DNA from 4 places in the Arthrobacter sp. zg-Y1219 genome. Region 3 is predicted to be linked to each of the others. Evidence: riboswitches for the same ligand, from Rfam matches in the RefSeq annotation. Region 3 holds a riboswitch; each other region holds the start of a gene.
What was found. A riboswitch is a leader RNA that binds a small molecule or an ion and turns the genes downstream of it on or off. The one in region 3 is predicted to bind S-adenosylmethionine.

Region 1 (3,998 bases), on a different contig from region 3:
TCGCCCGCCAAGCGTCCCCGGAGCAGGCCGCCTGCTGGGGCACCTACCTGCATTCCACCGCCGGCGACCGGCTTTCCGCAGCCCAGGGGCCGCTGAGCTTCCTCGCCGGAGAGCTGCTCGAAGCGATGCCCCGCGTGATGGCGGAGCTGACCGTCTAGCGGTGCCGAGAATGAACCGGCCGGCGATCCTGCCCCTGCCCTACACCTTCACGCCCCGGGACGGGTTTGCCGCCGGGTTCTATGTCCTGTTCCTCCTGATCTTCAGCTTTGCCCCGGGCCTTGGCGTTCCCGGTCTGATGCAGCTGATCCCTGATCCGCTGCTGGCCGGCTACGCCGTGAACCTGGCGTTCTACCTGTCCGCAGGCGCGCTGGCGGCCTGGGCGTCGTGGCGCTATGCGGTGCGGGAGACCCGGATCCTGGCTACCCGCCCGTGGCTGACCCTGGCGATCATTCCCGGCGGCGTTTTCGCGATGCTGCTGCTTACCGCCGTCGTCGTCCTGATTTCCGGCCCGCCGGAGACCGCGGTGAACCAGGAGGCGGTTGAGGGGCTGGTCGTCTCCCTGCCTCCGCTGCTGATCATTCCCCTGCTGGTGGTGATTGCGCCGTTTGTCGAGGAGTACATCTTCCGCCACCTGCTGATCGGCAAGCTCAGCAAATACCTCAACATCTGGGTCTGCTGCCTGATCTCGCTGCTGCTGTTCGCCGGGATCCACATCGCGGGGAAGGAATCGCTGACGCTGCCGGTGCTGCTTCCGTACCTGGCCATGGGCGCGGTTCTGGTGGGCATCTACGTCTGGGCGGGGAACAACTTCATCCTGTCCTACGCGGTCCACGCCGCGAAAAACCTGCTCGCCGTCCTGCTGACCTACGCGATCCCGGCAGAGCTGCTGGGATAACCGTTGGCGGTGCGGCGTCGGATCCGCCGGTCGGCGGACTAGGCGATGCAGAATTCGTTGCCCTCGGGGTCGGCCATCGTGTACCAGGAGGACGGACCCTGCTCGGCTGCGTAAAGGAACGTGGCACCCCGCGCCTCCAGCGCCGCGCGCATCGCGTCCTTGTCTCCGCCGTCGAGGTGGATGTCCAGATGGATGCGGTCCTTCACCGTCTTCGGTTCGGGCACGGGCTGGAACAGGATTCGCAGGCGTCCCGGGGAACCCACCTCGCTTTCCCGGCAGATTGCGGCGCCGTCGCGCCACCTGCGCTGTCCGTTGTGCTCGATCAGCAGGTCCGGGCTTACGGCGCCCTGTTCCAGCAGGGAATCGATCAGGGCCTGGTCGAGGGGCTCCGGGACCCAGCCCAGGGTTTCGGCCCACCAATCGGCCTGGGCGTGGGGGTCGGCGCAGTCAACACATATCTGGATATTGAACGTCATGGGCAGGAGCCTAGCCAGCGGCAGGCTCCTGCCCGGAAGGATTGCGGACAGTTACTGTCCGCAGACGCCGGCGCGGCCCGGAAGCGATCGCCGGGGGTCAGCCCCGCAGCTGCTCTTGAGCGGCAGCGCCGGCGCCTGCGGCGATCCGTTTACAGGGATGCACCCTTTCCGGCGTGGCCAAGTAGAAAAAAGAGCGCCGGGCCGGGCTGTCGAAGCCGCCGGGCACCAACAGCGACGAGTAGCGTGCGCACCACTGTGCCTCTCCGCCGGAGTGCGCCAGGGCCAGTGCCAGGGCGGGGATGTCGTGGAACCACATCAGCTGCTGCTCACCGTCCACAATCAGCTGGATCAGGTCCAGCTCAACATCGGCGTAGGCCCGGGCATCCACCCAGTCATCAAAACCGGCCAGCTTTTTGCCGTGGATGAGGTGGACGTTGTGGCCGGGGGTGAAGCTGACGCAACGGGTGTCACTGGAAATGCTCACAGCGTGGTCCTTTACAGAGTGTCCTTGCCCGCGCCGGGCGGCAGCGGGCCGCTTCGTCATCCGAACCACCCGCCGAACAGTGGGGTTGGTGTGAGGCCAGTCGGAGCTTTTCCGGCCGGACGAATCCGGGCCGGTGGCCACCTCTCGTGAAGCTGAGACCACCCTAGCGCACGACGCCGACACTGGGAACCGCCGTGGTCCGCCGTGATGTGCGTGGCCCGTTCATCCGCCGGAAACAGCCTCGAAACTCCGTTTGGCTAGCTTGATGGCACGAGCTATTGGAGGACACGATGAACCGAATGCTGATTGGACGCGAGGCCGCAGCGGTACTCACCAAGGGCCTGGGCCGCAGGGGATTCCTCGGAGCCGCGGCGGGTCTTGGCATGTTGGCGGTGGGGTCGGGATGCAGTGCGAAACCGGCGCAGGATTCTTCCGCGGCAGCTGCGGACGCCGGTGCTGCCGGGTCGCCCGGGTCGGCCGGCCCGAGGCCGGGGGCCATCCTGCAGCCGCACTCCGGAGACATGCCCGGGGACCTCTATCTCGCCTCCACCCCGGACGAAGTGCTCTGGGGTTACGTGCCGACTGTGCATGCCACGCCGGTGGCCCGGATGAAATCCGGGCAGACCGTCACCATCGACGCCCTCTCGCATGAGGGGATCTTGGAGGACCAGGGCCGGGATCCGCTGTCCTTCTTCGGGGGCCACGGCGTCGCGGCGGACGGGGTGCTGCAGGACGCCCTGGACATTGCCGCCGGCTACAACCGCACGCCGCGGAACTTCGACACGGACGGGCCGCACATCGTCACCGGTCCCGTTGCCGTGGAAGGAGCCGAGCCCGGTGACGTCCTGAAGATCGAAACCCTCGCGGCCGTGCCCCGGGTCCCCTACGGCGTCGTCTCCAGCCGCCACGGCAAGGGCGCGCTCGCGCTGCAGAACGGCCCGGCCGCACCGGAGGGCATCACCCTGGAGGAAGTCATGCCGCCGGCGGCCGCGGACAACCGGTCCTCGGGCGTCCCGACGGACTACGGCAACGTCTCGGTCTTCACCGCAATCGAGGACGGCAAGGGCGTTATGACCAGCGGCGACATGAAAATCCGCTTTCCGCTGCGCCCGTTCATGGGCATGATGGGCGTGGCCTTCTCCGAGAACGAGGGCCTGACCGGCCCCGAGGCCAACTCAGTGCCGCCCACGCTCGGCGGCGGCAACATCGACATCCGCCATCTGGGCCCCGGGTCCACCTTTTACCTGCCGGTCAAGGCCGACGGCGCCCTGTTCTACGTGGGCGATCCGCACATGGGCATGGGCGACGGCGAAGTGGCGCTGACCGCCATGGAAGGTTCCCTGCGCGGCACCTTCCGGCTGACCGTCTGCAAACCCGGTTCGGGGGACGCGCCGGCCCTGGCCCACCGGTATCCGTTCGGCGAAACCGCAGATGCCTGGATTCCCATCGGCCTCTCCGACCCCGACGGCCTGGGCGCCGGTGGGGTGAGCAGTGACCTGAACGTGGCCATGCGGCGGGCAGTGGTCAATGCCCTGGACTTCCTCGAGCAGGAAAAAGGCATGGACCGCGCCGTCGCCTACGCCTACCTGTCCGCCGCCGCCGACTTCGCCGTGTCCCAGGTCGTGGACCGGACCGTGGGCGTGCACGGGCTGATCCGCAAGGCCGACTTCGGCTGATGCCTCAGCCGAAGGGGTCAGCGCCGAATGTTCAGCGCCAGCCGGCCGCCGGAGCGACATGCTTGAGGATGCTCTCCAGCAGCTGCACGTTGTAGTCAACGCCCAGCTGGTTCGGCACCGTGATCAGGACCGTGTCCGCGGCCTGCACCGCGGCGTCGCCGGCCAGCTGGGCCGCAATCACCTCCGGTTCACCGATGTAGCTCTTGCCGAACCGGGCCAGTCCGCCGTCGAGCCGGCCCACCTGGTCCCTGGTGTCGGCCTGGGCACGCAGCCCGAAATACCGGCGGTCCTCCTCGGTAACCAGGGGAATGACGCTGCGGCTGACGGATACGCGCGGCGTTCCCTCGTGCCCGGACTCCGCCCAGGCGGCGCGGAACACCTCAATCTGCTCGGCCTGGAGCTGGTCAAAGGGCACGCCTGTGTCCTCGGTCAGGAGGGTCGAGCTCATCAGGTTCATGCCCTGCTGG
Region 2 (3,998 bases), on a different contig from region 3:
GTGGGCTGCAGGGCGAAGATCTGGGAGTCGTCCAGGATGGGCAGTGCGTAGGCGGACTCGACGATGTGGTCCTGGATCCGGCCGAGGATTTCGGTGCGGGCCGTGGTGTCGGCAGCCGTCAGCTGCTCGGCGAGCAGGGCGTCCAGGACCGGGTCGGGCTGCTGGAGGTTGAAGGCATTCAGGTGGTCGCTGGAGTAGTTCACGGTGAGCCGGATCGGGTCAGCTTCCGGCCATCCGTTGCGCCGTGCGCCCACCGTGGGGTCCGCCAGCACCGTGGAGTAGTTGGCGTAGTCCGTCTCCTTGATTTCCAGGTTTACGCCCAGTTGTTTGAGCTGCCACTGGATCAGCTGGAAAAGGGGCTTGGACGTGCTGTCGAAAACGTCCACGTAGGTCAGGATGTGCAGCTGCTCGCCGTCGCGGGTACGGAACCCGTCGGCGTCCCTGCCGGTCCACCCGGCGTCGTCGAGCAGCTGGCCGGACTTTTCCGGATCAAAGGCCAGCTTCTCCGATTCGTCCTTGTACCCGAGGGATCCCGGGGTGAGGATGCTGGTGGCAGCGTTCCAGTTCTCCGTGTAGAGATCGGAGATGATCTGCTCCCGGTTGATGCCGTGCTGCAGTGCCTGCCGCACCCGGATGTCATCCAGGAACGGCGCGGACTGCCGCAGGTCCCAGACGTTGGCGTTGCCAACCCCCCGGGCGCTGATCACTTCCAAACCGGCCGCGGTCAGGGTCTGCTCTTCACTGGGTTGAACGTAGCGGATCAGGTCGGCCTCGCCGGCGCGCAGCGAGCCCAGCCGGACACTGTCCTCGGTGACCGGAATGATGGTGATCCGATCCAGGTAGGCCTCGCCCTGGTTTTCCAGGCCGGGCGGCGCCCACGCATATCCTTCCCGGCGGGTGAGGACGATTTCCTCTCCGTACTTTTCGGATTCCACGGTGAACGGGCCGCTGCCGATGATGCCGGTGAGCTGTGACTGCGCCTCGATCGGTGCGTTGATGGTTTCATCGGCGACCAGGCTGGTGCGCCAGAAGGAGAGCACATTCAGGAAGGGGGCGTGCGGGGTGGTGAGCTGCACCGTTACGGTCCGGGCGGCGTCGTCGGCCGTTACCGCCGAGACCTTCGGGAACCAGTTGTTCGCGGGGATGCCCTTGGCGCTGTCGCCGTTGGCCTGCCACTCCAGGTTCCGTTGAACCGCTGAAGCGTCCAGCACCTGGCCGTTGCTGAAGCTGGCGCCCTCCCGGATAAGGAAGGTGTAGGTCAGGCCGTCGTCGCTGACCGTCCACTCCTCCGCGATCCACGGCTTCAGTTCCAGTGTTTCGGGGTCGCGGTAGATCAACCGATCGGTGATGTTCTGGATGTAGGCGCTGTCCTGCCAGGTGCCGCTGCTCTGGAGCTGCGTGTTGGAGGACAGTTCGGCATCCAGGTACACCAGCTCGCCGCCGTGCCGATCAGTGGAATCGGAGGCGCTGCCCGGCTGCGTGCTGCAGCCGGAAGCGAGGACGGCGGTGATAAGGGACAGGATCAGCAGAGACGCGGCGGGAGCGGACACCGGACGCTTCCCGGTGAGTTTCCTGGACAGGTTCATGGTGCTGCTTTCTCTCGGAAGGGCTGGAGCAGATGCAGTGACAGGGGGCGCGGGCAAGCGCCGGCCGGGCAGGAGGATGCCCGGCCGGGAGCAGGACGTCAGCCGGGCAGGAGGATGCCCGGCGGGGAGGCCGAGGCCTGGCGCGGGAAAGGGTCTAGCCGGTGGGGCGGGGACATCGATTCATCGGTGCTGCCTCTGCGATCATGGCGCCGCGGGGTGCCGCCGGAGCAGCACGGACGCCGTACTTGCCGGGCCGGGCGTCTGCCCGCCGGCCGAATCATCACCTGGAGCACCCCGCTACGACGAGAGGGTTGCTGCCCAGCCGGCCAGGGCCGATGGCTGGAACTCTTGATTGCTGACTACATGCTAGAGGACGCCGGCTACCGGCGGGCAGATGACGTTATCCGGGGTAAGCGACGGTCACAGGTCGCTAATTCGGTCATATTTCGGTCCAAACCGTCACACTCCACCGAACGCGTCATCCGTCGTCAACCGGCGCTCGCGGGCGTGCTCGGAAGGGCGGGCATGCCCGGTTAGGCGGCCGTCAGGCTGGCTGGCTGAAGGCGTCGGTCCGCTCCGGCGGCCCGGCGATCAGTATCCGGTCCAGGATGGTCAGCACCATGCCGGCGCCGGCGAATTCCCAAGGGCCGGACGCGCTCCGGCGGGCAATAATCGAGACGCCGTACATCTCCTGAACCCGCCCGGGATCGAGGGGAACGCCGACGACGGCGCCGTGCGGCACCGTTTCGGCGACGGCGAAGTCTTCGCCCACCCTGATGTACTCCAGCAGGCTGGCGCGGACCAGATGAGCGACCCGCCGGCCCATGTCCTGCTCCGGGTAAACCACGTGGTGGACGCCGATCTGGTCCAGGATCAGTCCGTGCTGCTCGCTGGCGGCCGCGGCCCACACTTGGGCCACCCCGGAGCGGACCAACTGCGAGGCGGTGAGCACGCTGGCCGCGATGTCGCTGGTGATGCCCAGCACCACACGGTTGAATTCGGACACCGACAGCTGATCGAGCACTTCAGTGTCAGTGCAGTCCGCCGTCACGACCAAAGTGAGGCGGCCGTCGAGCCGCTGGACCACCTCTCCATTGCTGTCCACGCCCAAAACCTCGGTGCCCTCGGCCATCAGCTCCAGGGCGACGGACTCCCCGAAGCGGCCCAGCCCGAGCACGGCGACTGCGTCTGCGTCGGCGCGGGCGTGTCCCGGATCCCGCGCACCAAGAAAGCTGAACCTAGCCAATGATGGGCCTTTCGATCGGAAGTTCGTAGTGCAGCGGCCGGTCGCGCAGTGCCAGCGCCGAGGCAAAGAGGAGTGGGCCGAGCCGGCCGGCGAACATCAGGACGATCAGGATCAGCTGGCCCGCCGCCGGAAGGTGCGCGGTGATGCCGGTGGACAGGCCAACCGTGGCGAACGCCGAAACTGCTTCAAACAGGACCGATTCCAGGGGAAACCCGGTCAGGACCAGCAGTATGCCGGTGGCGGTGCCCACGAAAAGGACCGAGAGCACCAGCACGGCGATGGCCTGGCGGTAGACCGCCGGGGAGAGCGATTTGCCGAGGACGTTCACCTGCCGCCGGCCCCTGACCTCCGCGGCGAGAATGAAGAACAGCACGGCAGCAGTCGTGATCTTGACCCCGCCGCCCGTGCCGGCGGGTCCGGCGCCGATGAACATCAGCGCGTCCATGACCAGCAGGGTGGCGCCGTCCAAGGCGGCGATGTCCACGCTGTAGAACCCCGAGGTGCGTGTCTGCACGGACTGGAAGAACCCGGTCAGGAGCTTGGAGGGCCAGTCCAGCGGACCCAGCGTGCGCGGGTTGTCCCACTCCAGCGCCGTGATGAAGACAGTTCCGGCAAGCAGGAGCACGGCGCTGCCGGCCAGCACCAGCCGGGTGTTCATTGACCAGCGCCGCGGGATGCGCAGGTCCCGGCGCAGCTGGACCAGTACCGGAAATCCGAGGCCGCCGAGGATGACCGCCGCGCAGATGGGCAGGCTCACCGCCGGATCGGTGGCGTACTGCACCAGGCTGTCGGAGAACAGGGCAAAGCCGGCATTGTTGAAGGCCGACACCGCATGGAAGGCCCCCAGCCACAGGGCCTCCCCCGGACTTCGGCCGTAAGACAGCCAAAAACGGGCCGCCAGCATCAGACCCACGATCCCTTCCACCAGGAGGGTAATCTTCGCGACGCCCGCAATGACCGACGGCACATGGGACAGGTCCGGCTTGTTGCCTTCGAGGGCGAAGGTGACCTTGCTGCGCAGGGACAGCCGGTGCATGACGGTGAGCGCCACAACCGATGCGAAGCTCATCACCCCGAATCCGCCGAGCTGGATCAGCGCCAGCATCACGGCCTGCCCGAAGCCCGTCCAGTAGACCGGAGTGTCCACCACCCCCAGGCCGGTGACG
Region 3 (3,998 bases):
CCAGATGGGTTCCGTAGCCCGGTCCGCCGGCATAGACCGGTGCTGCTCCGGCGGCACGGGCCGCGGAGCAGTTCGGATAGTAGGCCGCTGCCGGAGCGGGCTCCGGAACAACCGGCGCGGGCGCGGGCGCGGCCGGTGCAGGGGCCGGAGCCGGGGGAATGTACGTCTGGGCTGCCTGCTCGTCGGCCAGGCGCTGCGCCTCGGCGGCTGCCGCCTGCTCGTCAGCGATCTTCTGTGCCTCAGCGGCTTCCGCGGCCGCCAGCTCGTCGGCAACCTTCTGGTCGGCTGCCGCTTGGCGGTCGGCCAGAACCCTGGTGGAACTGTCCCTGTCCATCCAGATCAGGGTTCCGTCGTCATCCTCCGTGCAGACAAAAACCACGGACGTGCTCGCCGACGACGTCGTCGTGGGCGTCGGCGAAGGCGTGCTCGTGGGAGAGGGAGAGGGAGAGGCCGACGCGGACTTTGACGCAAGCTGTGACGCCGAGGTTGTCGGCGTGGGGCTGGGGCTGGCCGATGTCCTCACGGTTTCGGTCTTCCCGGCAGCCACACAGGACTTGCCGGCGACCACCGTGGACGTGGGAGTCGGGGTCGGGGATGGCGTCGGGGAGGGCGTCACGCTCTTGGTTGCCGAGGGCGACGGCGGGGCCGCGGCGGGTTCGGACTCGTCGGCTCCGCAACCGGCTACGGCCAGGACGGCCGCTGTCAGGCCGGCCACTGCCAGAGCCCGGGGACGCCGGTGCCTTTCCGGCTCCCCGCCCTTGGTGGAAATTGGGCAGGACAATGTACGTCGGAAAGGCATGGATCTCCCCCAGGATTTAAGCTCTGTAAATGTATGCAAATGCATCAAGCACAGAGTAACAGAGGCGGCCGTCGAGATTATCCGCCGCCAATTGGGTGCGCCTCTGCAGCCAAATCCTGATCGCCGCTAATCGAAAGCCTTTTTTATAGTCGAACGGTCTTGAACCCGACGAATTGGTAGCGGCCAATCCGCAGTGAAAAGACCGGCCACTCGACCTTCGGCCCGTCCTGCACTCCGCTTGCGGGCCGGGCCTTCGCACGCTCTGCTGCCGCCCGTTCTGCCGCCATCCGCTTCGCCGCCTGCCGACGTCGCCTGGTTTCCGCTTCCATGAGACGCTCCTGTTGCACCACGCGTGCCAGTTCCATAGCCATAGCCATCTGCTTCTCCTCGCGTAGGCCTTAACGCTAGCGGCGCGCGGCGCCATCCGGCAGTAGATATGCGGACAGGAGCGGTCCTCAAGAAAAACTCGCGGAACTCGGCCCGGCCCCACCCGCAAACCCACACACCCAAAGTTGCCCTCGGAACCCCGACAGCGGACTCCTCCCCTGTCCCGGGTTCGAGCCGGGCAGGTACCGTCGGAGAACGCTTCTTCCGGAGGTCAGGATGGACTGGTTGGCAGCCTTGATCCCTTCAACAGTCGCCCTGGTTCTGGGCGCGAGCGCCGGCTGGAGCGTCCGCGCCGGCATCGACCGCCGGGATGAAACCGCAGCCCTGAACGCCTTGATCACCGACCTGCACCTGAAGCGGCCGCTGGCTGCGATCGAACCGCGCGTCGTCGACGGCGCTGACGACGCGCAACGCTGCCGCGCCACCGTCCTGGACGCACGCGACCGCATCATTGAAACCCTCGCCCACCTGCGCAGCAATTCCGCCAACACCGATGTCCTGATGCGGATGGCCTCCGCCTGCACCCGCTACCTCCGCGAATCCGCCCGCGCACCGGAACGGCACCAGTTCGCACTCATGGACCTGCGCGAAACAATGGTCGACGGCGTGAAACTGCTCAGCGACGCCCGGCGGCGGGTGCGGTACCGGAACCCCGGCGAACGCTCGACGCCGAAACCCGGCCGAACGCCGTCGCGCCGCCCCAGTATCGGACGGTACCTATAGTCCGCCTCGGCGGCAGGTCTTGGAGACCCCGGACCTTCATGGAGACGCCGTTTATGACACGGCGCGACGTAAAACGTCACCGACCGGCGCTTAGGGAAACAGGCCGTCATTGTGTTGCCCGCCGAGGACAAACCGCGCTTCCATGGTGCTGTCCGCCTATCCAATCCGGACACCTTTACCATCCAGAGCGGCTGAGAGACCTGGCTCGTTGAAGTCGCAGCAACCACCCTTCGGGGACGGTGCTCATGCCAGGACCGATGGACTCACTTCTCCGGTGGCCCGTAACTGCAGCACCGCTCGCAGTGACGGCTCCAGCGTGCTCGAATGCCGTGTTCCTCGGTGCGAACTGAGAGGCCCTCCCATGGTCAGCCCTGCTCCAACCGGCCGCATCAACGGCCGTCCCAACGGCCCCCGCACACCCCTGCGGATCGCGGCGCTGTTCGCCGCGGCAGCCCTGACCCTGACCGGCTGCGGATCGGGGGCGCAAGGCGGCAGTGCCGGCGCCAACGCCGCGGATGCTCAGGCCTCTCCGGCCGGAGAGCCGGTCGACGGCGGCACCCTCGTCTACGCCGAAGTCACGCCGATCAACAACTGGCAGACCCAGGCGGCACGCTTCTACGAGAAGTCCAACGTGCTCAATTCAGTGCTGGACCGGCTGACCTACTTTGACCCTGAGAAGGGCGAGCCGGTGCCGTGGATTGCCTCGGCGTTCTCGGCCAACGCCGACAGCACCGAGTTCACCTTCACCATCCGCCCCGGCGTCACGTTCAGCGATGGAACGGCGCTCGACGCGGCCGCGGTAAAGGCCAACCTGGACAGCTTCGGCCATGGCATTCCCGCCGCGCAGATCCAGCCGAACGTGGACTTCGCCGGCTACCAGACCAGCGAAGTGATCGGCACTGACCAGGTGAAGGTCACCCTGGATGCTCCGAACTCCAACTTCCTGCGCGCCACGTCCTCCGTCACCGCCGGTCTCGTCTCCCCGGCCACGCTGCAGAAGGATGCCGCCGGACAGTCGGCCATCTCATCCATCTCCGGCTCCGGCCCGTTCGTTTACGAGTCGGAAAAACCCGATGAGGAAGTCGTGCTCGCGAAGCGGGACGGCTACGCCTGGGCTCCTGAAGGCGCCGACAATCCGGGTGAGGCGCACCTGGACAAGGTGGTGATCAAGTACCTGCCCGAGGTCGCCCACCGCGCCGGCGCCGTCCAGTCCGGCCAGGTCGATCTGGTGCGCGGCCTGCAGCCGGTGGATGAGGCGGCGCTGGCGGCCAGCGGCAATCAGGTGGTGGCGGCCGACGGCGTGGACCTCACCGTGAACATGGCGGCCGTGCGGATCGGCAGCGGCAAGCTCGCCGATCCCGCGGTCCGGCAGGCGCTGCAGGCCGGCATCGACCGGCAGTCCATCAAGGACACGGTGCTCTCCGAGAGCTACACCCTGGCCGGCTCGGTCCTGAACCATCAGGCGCCGGGGTTCGTCGACCTGAGCGCCGATCTGGCCTATGACCCCGACAAAGCCAAAAAGCTCCTGGACGACGCCGGTTGGCAGCCCGGCAGCGACGGCATCCGCGAGAAGGACGGCGAGAAGCTCGAGGTGACGGTCACCAGCTCCAACAACTCGGTGGTCATCAAACCGGCCTTTGAACTGATCGAGCAGCAGTGGCGGCAGATCGGCGTGAAACTGAACAACCGGGCCGGGGACAACACGTTCCTCACCACCGCCATGCCCGATCCGAACGTCGAATTCTACGGCACCCGCCAATTCATCTACGGCGGACTCGGGCCCATCTTCGAACCGGCCAACAACACCATGACCCACACCTCTGACCCGGAGCTGAACGCCCTGTTCGCCGCCGAGCGCGCCGCGGCCCCGGGCCCGGAACGCGACAAGATCCTGGCCGCCGAGCAGCAGGCCCTCGTGGTGGACAAGGCCTTCTCGCTGGTCCTCTGGGACGAAGTCCAGGTCTACGGGGCGCACCGCAGCACGCACATCGAGTTCACCTCCGGCACCGCGCCCATCTTCCAAAGCGCCTGGAAAGTGGACGGCTGACCCGTGGGCCGTTACCTCGCGCACCGGATCGGGCAGGCGCTG
Region 4 (3,998 bases), on a different contig from region 3:
CGTTTGGTGCGGCCAGGCAGCTGCTCCGCCAACTCCCGAAGGTGCTCTTGCCTCAGACCGGGAAGACTGCGAACGGGATCCGGCCGCAGCACATGGTCCATGGCCGGGACTGCACGTTCAAAGTTCAGATAGGCAGCCATGTCCAGGACGGTGTGTGCTCGGGACGTCAGGGGGACCCCGTCCCACGTGGTGACAGGTTCCAGCAGCCGGCGCTCAGCCCAGCGGAGATCCCCGCGGCGCCTGCCATGCGTGGGATGAACGGCCAGCAACAGTACTTCGGGCGATTTCCCAATCACGGGCAATCCCCAAATAACTGCCGCGGATTGTTGGATAAGGATGCGCTGCCCCGGTACCTGTTCCACGGCGGCCCGGATACGTGCCCGCTCCCGCTCCCAAGGAGGCAGATTCAGCCAGTCGTCCGCCTGAATGTAGACACCGGGCCGGAGTCGGACAAGTTTGCCCGATCGGCAGCTCAGCGCCAGGGAACGCCGGTCCGTACCGTGGGCTGCGGCATCGGCTGAGAATATGAGTGCAGGGTCCATGCCTCAAGGCTGGACGGGCGGCGGACGGCCCGCGAGGGCAGGACTCCCCGTTGTGGAAAACCCTCCGGTTAGGGAGAATCCCGCCATTGCGCAGCGGAGGGATCCGGGGAACCTAGATCTCGACTGAACCATTGGCCGTGTTGAAGCTGACGGACATGATGCCGGGGGTTCCCTTGGGAGAAATCCAGGTCACGCCCACATTTTCCAGCGGTTCCTCGACCGGGGTGCCCAGCCACTGGGTCACGCGCTCGGCCGACCCGGCGATGGTCAGCGAGTCCAGCTTCACGGAGCCCGGCATGCCGGGCAGGGCGGCCGAAGGGTGCAGCGGCTCGGTGCCGTCGTCCCAGCGCAGCATGTACGGCACCTGGGGGTCGGCGATCAGGCCGTTGATGCCGATCTGCTGCCAGGTCAGTTCCTGGCCGTCGGGAAACTTTCGGTTTCCGGGCACCGACTCGCGGCCCAGACGCGCTTCAAAGGGTGAAAGGTCGTCCACGGCTACGCACCAGCCCATCCAGCCGCCGCCGCATTCGGAGCGCTGGCGGACGGCCTGGCCGAAGGGCGCCTTGTCCGACGCCGGATGGTTCAGGGCCTCGACCACCTCGACATATTGGTGGTTGGCCAGGGGAAGAATCATGTTGCGGGTGCCGAAGCGAGGATGCACACCGCCCTTGACGAAGTCCGCTCCCAGAGCGGAAGCAATCCTCTCGGTAGTGGCCAAAAGACCGTCGGATTCACAGGCATAAGAAACATGGTCCAAGCGCATGCGGCCCATAATGGCACGTTGTGACTGACCTCACGACCAAGGCTGGCCTAAGTCGTCAAATGGCAGGTTTGAGCTGCAGATGTTCCGCCGGCGGCCTCATCCTGCGCCCGGTGCCGGACCACCGGAGTGCTGCGGATGCCCTAATTCTTGATCCTTTCCGGCATCCGGCGCGGCCACCCGAACCCGCGGGGAAATGATCCGTCACAGAGGTTGCGGGCTTCGGGGTTATCCGTTTTCATTGGGGGAATAGGTCATGAGTGCCAGCAGATAGCCCCGGCTTGCTGGCCGGCAACCCTCCAACCGCGGTGGGGTGCCCCGGGTGAAGACCTGGCTGTACGTCAGAGGACGTACGGCAAGCGCGGGTCACACGTGGCTGCCGGCTACCTTCGGGGCCGGAAGTCTCGGTGCGGCCCCTGGTATAGGGAGCACGCCATGTCAGGAAACTGGTCATTCGAAACCCGTCAGATCCATGTGGGACAGGAGCCCGACGCCGTCACCGGCGCCCGCGCGCTGCCCATCTACCAAACCACCTCGTTCGTCTTTCCCAGCGCCGAGGCTGCGGCCAACCGGTTTGCGCTGGCCGAGCTGGAGCCGATCTACACCCGCATCGGCAACCCCACCCAGGAAGCGGTGGAAAAGCGCCTCGCGTCCCTGGAGGGTGGGCTCGGGGCGCTGCTGCTCGCGTCCGGGCAGGCCGCGGAGACCGTCGCGATCCTCAACCTGGCCGAGGCCGGAGACCACATCGTCGCCAGCCCCAGCCTGTACGGCGGCACCTACAACCTGTTCAAGCACACCCTGAAAAAGTTCGGCATCGCCGTGACGTTCGTGGCGGATCCGGACAACCTGGAGCAGTGGCGCGCCGCCGTGCAGCCCAACACCAAGGCCTTCTTCGGGGAAGTGGTCTCCAACCCGCGCCAGGACGTGCTGGACCTCGAAGGCATCAGCGCCGTCGCGCACGAGGCCGGAGTGCCGCTGATCGTGGATAATACGCTCTCCACCCCGTACCTGATCCGGCCCATCGAATGGGGCGCGGATATCGTGGTGCACTCGGCCACGAAGTACCTGGGCGGGCACGGCAACTCGATCGCCGGCGTCATCGTGGATTCGGGCAACTTCGACTTCGGCGCCGATCCGGAGAAATTCCCCGGCTTCAACACCCCGGATGAGAGCTACAACGGGCTGGTCTACGCCCGCGACCTCGGCGCCAACGGCCTTCTGGGCGCCAACCTCGCCTACATCCTCAAGGCCCGGGTGCAGCTGCTCCGCGACCTCGGGCCGGCCGTCTCCCCGTTCAACGCGTTCCTGATTGCCCAGGGCCTGGAGACGCTGAGCCTGCGGATGGAGCGTCACGTCGCCAACGCCGTGGCCGTCGCGAACTGGCTGGAAGCGCACGACGACGTCATCTCCGTCGCGTACGCCGGCCTGGAATCCAGCCCCTGGTACGAACGCGGGCGCAAGTACGGGCCGCGCGGCACCGGTGCCATTGTTTCCTTCGACATCACCGGCGGCATTGAGGCAGGGAAGCGCTTCGTGGATGCCCTCGAGCTGCACTCCCATGTGGCCAACGTGGGCGACGTGCGCTCGTTGGTGATCCATCCGGCGTCGACCACGCACAGCCAGCTCGGGGCCGAGGCGCAGCTCGCTGCCGGTGTCAGCCCCGGACTGGTCCGGCTGTCGGTGGGGATTGAGCACGTTGATGACATCATCGCCGACCTCGACGCCGGCTTCCGCGCCGCCAAGGGAGCGTAGCGGTTAGCGTGGCAGTGCCTTCACCCCGGAACACCGTCCTTTCCGGTTCCGCCGCGTCCGATTCGGCTGCGCCGTTGAGCGTTCCGACGGCGCCGCAGCACCCCGCCCCGGCCCCGGACGGGGTGCTGCTCCACGCCAAGATCGGCAGCCTGGAGCTGGAAACCGGCGGGCGCCTGCCCCAGGTTTCCCTCGCCTATGAGACGTGGGGGCAGCTGAACGACGACGCCTCCAATGCCGTCCTGATCTGCCACGCCCTTACCGGCAGCACCCACGTGGCGCGGGGGGATTCCGCGGAGGACGGCTGGTGGGACACCCTGGTGGGTCCCGGAAAAACCGTCGACACCAACCGGTTTTTCGTCGTCTCGATCAACATGCTCGGCGGCTGCTACGGATCCACCGGGCCGTCCTCGGCTGATCCGCAGGGCCTGCCCTGGGGCTCGCGCTTTCCGTTTGTCACGGTCCGCGACTCGGTCCGCGCCGAGGCGCGGCTGGCGGACCTGCTCGGCATCCGGAGCTGGCACACGGTGCTGGGCGGCTCGCTCGGCGGGGCGCGGGCCCTGGAGTGGGCCGTCACCGAACCCGCCCGGGTGCGGCGCTGCGCCGTGATCGCGTGCACGGCGGCCAGCTCCGCGGAACAGATTGCCTTTGGCCAGGCGCAGCTTGAAGCCATCCGGCTGGATCCGCATTTCAACGGCGGTGATTACTACAACGGCAGGACGCCGGCGGCCGGGCTGGGCCTGGCCCGGCGCATCGCGCACATCACCTACCGCTCGGAGCCGGAACTGGAATACCGTTTCGGGCACGAACCGCAGCCGCAGGAGGATCCGTTGGGATCTGCCCTGTCGGCGGGCCGGGGACGCTATGCCGTGGAGAGCTATCTGGACCATCAGGCCCGGAAGCTCGTGGACCGGTTCGACGCCAACAGCTACCTGGTGCTGACCGAA

Region 1: it holds a riboswitch for S-adenosylmethionine, as region 3 does, so the genes downstream of both, QNO00_RS06505 (hypothetical protein) here and QNO00_RS13735 (ABC transporter substrate-binding protein) in region 3, are expected to answer to the same signal.
Region 2: it holds a riboswitch for S-adenosylmethionine, as region 3 does, so the genes downstream of both, QNO00_RS00145 (ABC transporter substrate-binding protein) here and QNO00_RS13735 (ABC transporter substrate-binding protein) in region 3, are expected to answer to the same signal.
Region 4: it holds a riboswitch for S-adenosylmethionine, as region 3 does, so the genes downstream of both, QNO00_RS08335 (bifunctional o-acetylhomoserine/o-acetylserine sulfhydrylase) here and QNO00_RS13735 (ABC transporter substrate-binding protein) in region 3, are expected to answer to the same signal.

What each region holds. Positions count from the first base shown of each region.
Region 1 is NZ_JASKLY010000010.1:37,794-41,791, reverse strand. Features, by position in the region: gene QNO00_RS06520 (NAD(P)H-hydrate dehydratase) at 1-158, shown strand, start outside; gene QNO00_RS06515 (CPBP family intramembrane glutamic endopeptidase) at 170-895, shown strand; gene QNO00_RS06510 (VOC family protein) at 934-1,371, opposite strand; gene QNO00_RS06505 (hypothetical protein) at 1,469-1,855, opposite strand; SAM riboswitch class IV at 1,871-2,007, opposite strand; gene QNO00_RS06500 (acetamidase/formamidase family protein) at 2,146-3,531, shown strand; gene QNO00_RS06495 (LLM class flavin-dependent oxidoreductase) at 3,563-3,998, opposite strand, start outside.
Region 2 is NZ_JASKLY010000001.1:32,627-36,624, reverse strand. Features, by position in the region: gene QNO00_RS00145 (ABC transporter substrate-binding protein) at 1-1,586, opposite strand, end outside; SAM riboswitch class IV at 1,823-1,940, opposite strand; gene QNO00_RS00140 (potassium channel family protein) at 2,131-2,832, opposite strand; gene QNO00_RS00135 (TrkH family potassium uptake protein) at 2,825-3,998, opposite strand, start outside.
Region 3 is NZ_JASKLY010000016.1:66,885-70,882, forward strand. Features, by position in the region: gene QNO00_RS13715 (excalibur calcium-binding domain-containing protein) at 1-334, opposite strand, end outside; gene QNO00_RS13720 (hypothetical protein) at 315-929, shown strand; gene QNO00_RS13725 (hypothetical protein) at 943-1,170, opposite strand; gene QNO00_RS13730 (DUF6650 family protein) at 1,412-1,909, shown strand; SAM riboswitch class I at 2,085-2,173, shown strand; gene QNO00_RS13735 (ABC transporter substrate-binding protein) at 2,271-3,956, shown strand; gene QNO00_RS13740 (ABC transporter permease) at 3,960-3,998, shown strand, end outside.
Region 4 is NZ_JASKLY010000012.1:283,517-287,514, forward strand. Features, by position in the region: gene QNO00_RS08325 (putative endonuclease domain-containing protein) at 1-296, opposite strand, end outside; gene QNO00_RS08330 (VOC family protein) at 655-1,305, opposite strand; SAM riboswitch class IV at 1,555-1,670, shown strand; gene QNO00_RS08335 (bifunctional o-acetylhomoserine/o-acetylserine sulfhydrylase) at 1,738-3,054, shown strand; gene metX (homoserine O-acetyltransferase MetX) at 3,129-3,998, shown strand, end outside.